3 regions of the Mesorhizobium sp. M1004 genome follow, and region 3 is predicted to be linked to each of the others. Evidence: riboswitches for the same ligand, from Rfam matches in the RefSeq annotation. Region 3 holds a riboswitch; each other region holds the start of a gene.
What was found. Region 3 has a riboswitch for thiamine pyrophosphate ahead of NKH54_RS15815 (YkoF family thiamine/hydroxymethylpyrimidine-binding protein). Riboswitches for the same ligand answer to the same signal wherever they lie in the genome.
Positions count from the first base shown of each region.

Region 1 (2,259 bases), on a different contig from region 3:
GCTGGCGGAAGACCTCGCCGTCTTGCGGCTCGATCAGACCAGCAGCAATCTTCAGGAGCGTCGACTTGCCGGAGCCGTTGCGGCCGACGAGCGCGATCTTGTCACCGGCGGACGCCGTCAGTTCGGCGCCATCGAGCAGCGGCGTGCCGCCAAAGGTCAGTCTTATGCCGTCGAGGTTGAGAAGGGGCGGGGCCATGTCAGCTTTCAGGCAAGGGGTAGGGGTGGGCGAGCAGCAGCGCGCGGCCATGGCCGAGCGCGATTTCGAGGCCGCCCCCGGTCGTGTTGGACTTGACCTCGTTCGAGATGGTCAGCGACGAGCCGAACACGACCTCGACATGGTCGAGCGGCCACTTCGCGCCGGACACGGTGAGGCCCGAAAGATCGGAAAAGCCGAGCACCGAAAACAGCGTTCCGTCGGCATAGTCGAAGCCGGCCTTGCCAGGCAGCAGAGGGGCGCCTTCCTGCGCTCCGCTGGTCAACAGCAATTTTGTGCCGGCCTCGGCCAGCCGCAGGCTGAGCGCCAGATGGAGGAAGGCGTGGTCGGCGCGCTTGCCGCCGAAAGCGCCGGCCAGCACCAGGCTGGTGGCGCCGCGTTCCAATGCCGCCGCGATCGCCAGTTCGCCATCGGTCTTGTCCTTTTCGGGAGGAAACACCTCCCGCGGCACGGCGGCGAGATCGGCAGGCAGGTCCGCCGGCACGGAATCGAAATCGCCGACCCACAGCTCCGGCATCACGCCGAGCAGGCGGGCATGACCGATGCCGGCGTCGGCGGCGATGACGCGCGTGCCCGCGACCTGGCGGTCGAGCCGCGGCGTGCGGACGAGATCGCCGCCAAGCAGGATGGTGAATGTGCTCATATCCGCTGGCCCTTACCAGCCCCGCCGACGAAACGGAAGGCCGAGCGGCACCGTCACGCTTTGTTGGAGCATGATCTTTTTCCGGAAACGGATTCCACTTTCCGGGATCATGCTCGGGCAAACTTCCACTTGCGTGGCACCTTGGCCGGGCCTATGTGTCGAAACGCTCTAACGGGGTGCCGGACGCGATCTTCGCGGACCGGCTGAGAGGCAGTCTCGCCAACCCGCTGAACCTGATCCGGTTTGTACCGGCGGAGGGATTAGACGCTTCGGACAGCCCGACGCCTCAATTCCTTTCAACACGAATGAAGGAGGCGCCGATGCGCATGTTTTTGTCCCGTCTTGTCCCAGCGCTGGGGCTTGCTGTTTCGCTACTGGCAAGCTCTGCGTCCGCGCAGGAAAAACTCACGATCTATACCTATGAGAGTTTCACTGCCGACTGGGGTCCGGGCCCCCAGGTGAAGAAGGAATTCGAGGCCGAGTGCGGCTGCAGCGTCGACTTCGTCTCGGTGGCCGACGGCGTCGCGCTGCTCAACCGCGTCAAGCTCGAAGGTGCCTCGACCAAGGCCGATATCGTGCTTGGTCTCGACACCAACCTCACCGCGGAAGCCAAGGCTTCCGGCCTGTTTGTCCCACATGGCGCGGTGGCTGAAAACAACGTGCCGGGCGGCTGGAGCGACGACACTTTCGTGCCCTATGATTATGGTTATTTCGCCGTCGTCTACGACACCGAAAAGCTGAAGAGCCCACCGAAGAGCCTGAAGGAACTGGTCGAGGGCGATGCCGCCGACAAGATCGTCATCCAGGATCCGAGGACGTCGACGCCGGGCCTCGGCCTGCTGCTGTGGGTCAAGTCGGTCTATGGCGACAAGGCGCCGGAAGCCTGGGCGAAACTCAAGGGCAAAGTGCTGACGGTGACGCCGGGCTGGAGCGAGGCCTACGGCCTGTTCACCAAGGGCGAGGCGCCGATGGTGCTTTCCTATACGACGTCGCCGGCCTACCACATGGTGGCCGAGAACACCGGGCGCTACCAGGCGGCCTCGTTCGAGGAAGGCGAGTATCTGCAAATCGAGGTCGCCGGCATCACCACCACGGGCGCGAAGAATCCGCTGGCGGCGAAGTTCCTGGCCTTCATGACCGGGCCGAAATTCCAGGATGTCATTCCGGAGACCAACTGGATGTTCCCGGCCGGGAAAACCGACAAGCCGCTCAATCCGGCTTTTGATAGGCTGGTCAAGCCGGCGAAGACCTTGCTGTTCAGCCCGGAAGAGGTCGCGGCAAATCGCAAGGCCTGGGTGGATGAATGGCTGGCGGTGATGAGCAAGTAGATTTGGCTGTATAGTCAAAAGATGAGTGCTCTACGGCGCCCCCCTCTGTCCTGCCGGACATCTCCCCCACGAGG
Region 1 covers NZ_JAMYNB010000003.1:115,453-117,711, forward strand. The annotation lists gene NKH54_RS07460 (ABC-F family ATP-binding cassette domain-containing protein) at 1-196, opposite strand, end outside; gene NKH54_RS07465 (thiamine diphosphokinase) at 198-857, opposite strand; TPP riboswitch at 1,020-1,134, shown strand; gene thiB (thiamine ABC transporter substrate binding subunit) at 1,178-2,185, shown strand.
Region 1: linked by a shared signal. The riboswitch ahead of thiB (thiamine ABC transporter substrate binding subunit) and the one ahead of NKH54_RS15815 (YkoF family thiamine/hydroxymethylpyrimidine-binding protein) in region 3 are both predicted to bind thiamine pyrophosphate.

Region 2 (2,259 bases), on a different contig from region 3:
GTAGCAGAGCATGGCGGTGCCGAACCAACCGATCATGGCGGCGCCGATGCCTGAGGTGATGTGGTCGTAGCCCGGCGCGATGTCGGTCGTCAGCGGGCCAAGCGTATAGAACGGCGCCTCGCCGCAGACGGCGAGCTGCTTGTCCATGTTCTGCTTGATCTTGTGCATCGGCACGTGGCCGGGCCCTTCGATCATCACCTGGCAATCCTTCGCCCAGGCGATCTGCGTCAGCTCGCCAAGCGTTTCCAGCTCGGCAAATTGCGCCGCGTCGTTGGCATCGGCGATCGAGCCCGGACGAAGGCCGTCGCCGAGCGAGAAGGAGACGTCGTAGGCTCTGGCGATGTCGCAGATCTCGGCGAAGTGCTCGTAGAGGAAGCTTTCCCGGTGATGGTGCAGGCACCATTTTGCCATGATCGAGCCGCCGCGCGAGACGATGCCCGTGACCCGGTCAACGGTCAGCGGGATATAATGCAGCCGCACGCCGGCGTGGATGGTGAAATAGTCGACGCCTTGCTCGGCCTGTTCGATCAGCGTGTCGCGGTAGACCTCCCAGGTCAGATCCTCGGCAATGCCGCCGACCTTTTCGAGCGCCTGGTAGAGCGGCACCGTGCCGATCGGCACCGGCGCGTTGCGCATGATCCAGTCGCGGATGTTGTGGATGTTGCGGCCGGTCGACAGGTCCATCACCGTATCGGCGCCCCAGCGGATCGCCCACACCATCTTTTCAACCTCTTCGGCCATCGAGGAGGTGACAGCGGAATTGCCGATATTGGCGTTGATCTTGACCAGGAAATTGCGGCCGATGATCATTGGCTCGCTCTCGGGATGGTTGATGTTGGCGGGGATGATCGCCCGTCCGCGCGCCACCTCGTCACGCACGAATTCGGGCGTGACGAAATCGGGCAGTGTCGCGCCGAAAGCCTCGCCGTCGCGCTCAAGCTTGCCGTGCAGGATCTCGCGACCAAGGTTCTCGCGAATGGCGACGAACTCCATTTCGGGTGTGATGATGCCGGCGCGCGCGTAGGCAAGCTGCGTCACCGCCTTGCCTGCTTTGGCCCTGAGCGGTCGGTGGCGGATGGGAAATTCCGGCGTCAGGCGTTCGCCCGTCGCGAAGCCGTTGTCCTCCGGCCGGGCATGGCGGCCGTCACAGTCCTCGACATCGCCGCGGGCCAAGATCCATTCGTGGCGAAGCCGGGCCAGGCCTTTTTCAATGCTGGTTTCGACAGCCGGATCGGTATAGGGGCCCGACGGATCGTAGACGGTAACGGGCGGTTCGCCGGCTGTCGGATGGACGGCGATTTCGCGCATCGGCACTTTGATCTGCAAGTGGATGGTGCCGGGCTTGTGGATCTTCCGCGAGGCGGGCAGCGGTCCCGTCGACACGGCGGGGGTAAGGGCATTCATCTTGAGGCTCCTTTGCTCATGCATTGGAGACCCAGTTCTGTGCCGGAAGGATGAAAAGACGCTTCTGTCGACCTGCCGAAACAGGACCTCGGGCGTAAACTCCCGCAAAGCGCTTGCACCGTCCCTACGCCAGTATGAACTGGATCAGGTTCAACGGGTCACTGCGCCGCGAAAGCCAGCAGTATCTCAGCCCCTTGCCGGGACTCCCCTGGTGAATGCCTCAAGTTGAACGGGCCGGGGTTGTCTTGTCAAGCGCATGTTCGTCCTGCGGCGGCGGTGGGCGGCAATCAAATTGGGCCCAAATTGGGCCGACGGCCTCGCCACGGGTCGCGGAGAAGTTCCGCGGGAGATAGGGCAGGTGTGGCCAAAGCTGCATTTGCCTCGTCAAACTTGGTGTGACATTGACGTAGACGGAACTGCTGCGTTTCAAGGATCTTAAGCCGTCAATGCCTGATCGGAACAGAACTGGTGGGCCGCCCGAACGCCCCACAAACATCGTGCTCTCGATCACCTCCTATTGTCGCCGGAAAAGGGGTGATCGACCAATCGATCAAGTCGACGGCTCGCTGAAGGGCGCCCTCGGTTTCAGCACGGCTGGGCGAAGTGGCAATGACATGTCCAATCCAGTCTCGGAAATCCCCCTTCCTGACGATCGGTGTCTTGGGTTCAACATTCAATTTGACCTCGGCCACACCTGATATAGCAGCTGCCTGAGTGTCGCCACCAATCCAGTCCAGGGTGCCATCTTGATCAGGAAGCAGGAATCGCGCGGCCGCAGTATGCGAATGCTTTTTGCGCAGATCCCATTCCTCGCCAATGACAAGCTTGATGTGCTCGGTGACGAGGTCGACACCG
Region 2 covers NZ_JAMYNB010000015.1:101,337-103,595, forward strand. The annotation lists gene thiC (phosphomethylpyrimidine synthase ThiC) at 1-1,404, opposite strand, end outside; TPP riboswitch at 1,508-1,624, opposite strand; gene NKH54_RS26730 (ATP-grasp domain-containing protein) at 1,848-2,259, opposite strand, start outside.
Region 2: linked by a shared signal. The riboswitch ahead of thiC (phosphomethylpyrimidine synthase ThiC) and the one ahead of NKH54_RS15815 (YkoF family thiamine/hydroxymethylpyrimidine-binding protein) in region 3 are both predicted to bind thiamine pyrophosphate.

Region 3 (2,259 bases):
TCCTTCTCGGCAACGACTTTCAGATATTGGCGGATGAAGCGGATGTCGTCGGCGATGTCCTGGCTGGCCATTCGCCAGGCCCCGGCGAGGCGTTGGCACTGATCGAATGACAAGGGCAACAAAGGGGGCGGCAATAAAGGCGGCGGCAACGACGGAGATGACGGCAAAGGACGAGAGAGATCGGCGAAGGCAACATGGTTCGCTGTGCTCAAGGACATTCCTCTCTGCGAAAAGAGATATCGTACTTTATGTACGAATGAGCGTCAAGCCAATTTCGTACAGTTGGGACGATGACAATGAATATAGCAGCGGTCGCTTCAGCTAATCACGTATCGTGAATCCTTCAGGACTCGCACCAATTTCGCGGAGGGATTTTCCCAGGATGGTGTTGACTGTTTCCCTCGTGTCGGCGTCGAACAGGTTCAGGCCGCGCCGGATCGTCTCGCGCCAGTTTTCGCCCTTGTCCCACGCTTCCATGAAGGCGAAGGCAAGGTCGTCCTGGCGACGCGTGGCTTCGAGCGCTTGGGTCAGCAGGCGCGCTTGATGGAGATCCTTCTCCCGCTTGGCGCCAGCGCTCGGCCCGCGTCGCGAGGCGACGATCAGCTTGTGGATGGCGTAGCGCTGGGGCGAGGGGACCAGCACAGGCAAGCCCGAGCGATGCAGGAGCACAGTCCGGATGGGGTCGCGGATAAGGAAATCCAGAAACCGTAAGGGCTGCGCGGAGTCTCTGCCGTTTTCTTATAATTACGTTTATCAGCTTGAATTTCAACGCAGTTATAAGAAGTTCGTGGAAACCTTATAACGCAACGAGTCGTCTGTTAACGCCCGGGGCGCCCGGCACGTCTGGCCCAAAACACTTTGCCGCAGTGCCTCAACAAACGGCTTCCCCAATGCCGCGAACGGTGCTTTAACCCGCTCATCCACAGGGGTGCTCCGTATGGTCGGGGCTGAGATGAGGGCGGCAAGCCTTCGGACCCTAAAGCTGATCTGGATAATACCAGCGGAGCGAGGCGGGCGATGTTTTCAGGCGCACAGATTTCCCTTTATCCCATGACCGACGATTTCGTCGGCGTCATCCTTGGCGCGCTCGGCGCGCTCGATCCGTGGCGCGACCGGCTGCGGATCGAGATCGACGACATCTCGACGCTTATGGTCGGGCCGCCCGAGGTGCTGTTTCCCGCCATGCGCGACCTGTTCGTCGCGGCGGCCAAAAGCGGCAAGCACTGCGTGCTTTCGGCGGCGGTCTCGCGCGGCTGTCCGGGCGAGCCCGACGATCCGATCTGCCGCTCCGACGAGACCGGCGGCCCCGCCATTCCGCTGGACGAGCGCAAGATCGCCGCGATCCGCGCTGTCCAGGCCACGCCGTCGACCGGCCAGCCGGCGGCGGCGCAGTTCTCGCTCTACGTTATGGGCACGGGCGACCATATGGACGAGATCTACGGCTGCATCGATTTCCTGAAACAGTCCGGCGTCTTTGAGCGCTCAAAGAACTTCTGCACCAAATTGCGTGGCGATGCCGGTGCCGTGTTTGCCACGCTCAACGAGGCCTTCTGCCGCTTCGGCCCCGGCGCCGGCCACGTCACCCTCGACATCACGATCTCGGCGAACAGCCCGAGCGCCGTCTGAGCCGCGGCTCAAGCGTCGTTCCTTGAGGATATTGCCGTGGCTGGTTTATCTGACCCATTGCGTGGAGGAGATGCCTCTGACCCCTCAGCACAAAGAGGAGGGGAGCCATTGGCGATTGGCGAAGACCGCGATGCCCACGAATCTCCCCCCTCGAGCGGGAGATGGCTGGCAGGCCAGAGGGGGTCCCAGCGCGTGGAGCGCCGACGTCCTTTTCGCATCGGCAAGGCGTGGGCGCTCTATGCGAGACGACCCCCTCTGTCGCCTTCGGCGACATCTCCCCCTCGAGGGGGGAGATTAGCCGCCGGCATCGCCAAGACCATCCCCGCCGCCTTCGCCTTCGCCCTGCTCCTCGCGGCCTGGGAGCTCTACGCCCGCTATGGCGGTGTCGCCCCCACCGTGCTGCCGGCGCCGTCGCGCGTGCTGCAGCAGGCCTGGGAGCATCGCGCCGCCCTGGCCGACAACACGCTGCCCACCATCCGCGCCACATCAGCCGGCTTCGCCTGCTCGTTGGTCGCTGCCTTCGTGTTTTCGGCGCTGGTCGATTTCTGGGCCCCGCTGCGCCGCGCGCTGTTTCCGCTGCTGATCGTCAGCCAGACCTTGCCGCTGGTCGCGATCGCGCCGCTCATCGTGCTG
Region 3 covers NZ_JAMYNB010000006.1:385,399-387,657, reverse strand. The annotation lists gene NKH54_RS15825 (hypothetical protein) at 1-71, opposite strand, end outside; partial or broken gene NKH54_RS15820 (GSU2403 family nucleotidyltransferase fold protein) at 322-711, opposite strand; TPP riboswitch at 915-1,027, shown strand; gene NKH54_RS15815 (YkoF family thiamine/hydroxymethylpyrimidine-binding protein) at 1,018-1,626, shown strand; gene NKH54_RS15810 (ABC transporter permease) at 1,882-2,259, shown strand, end outside.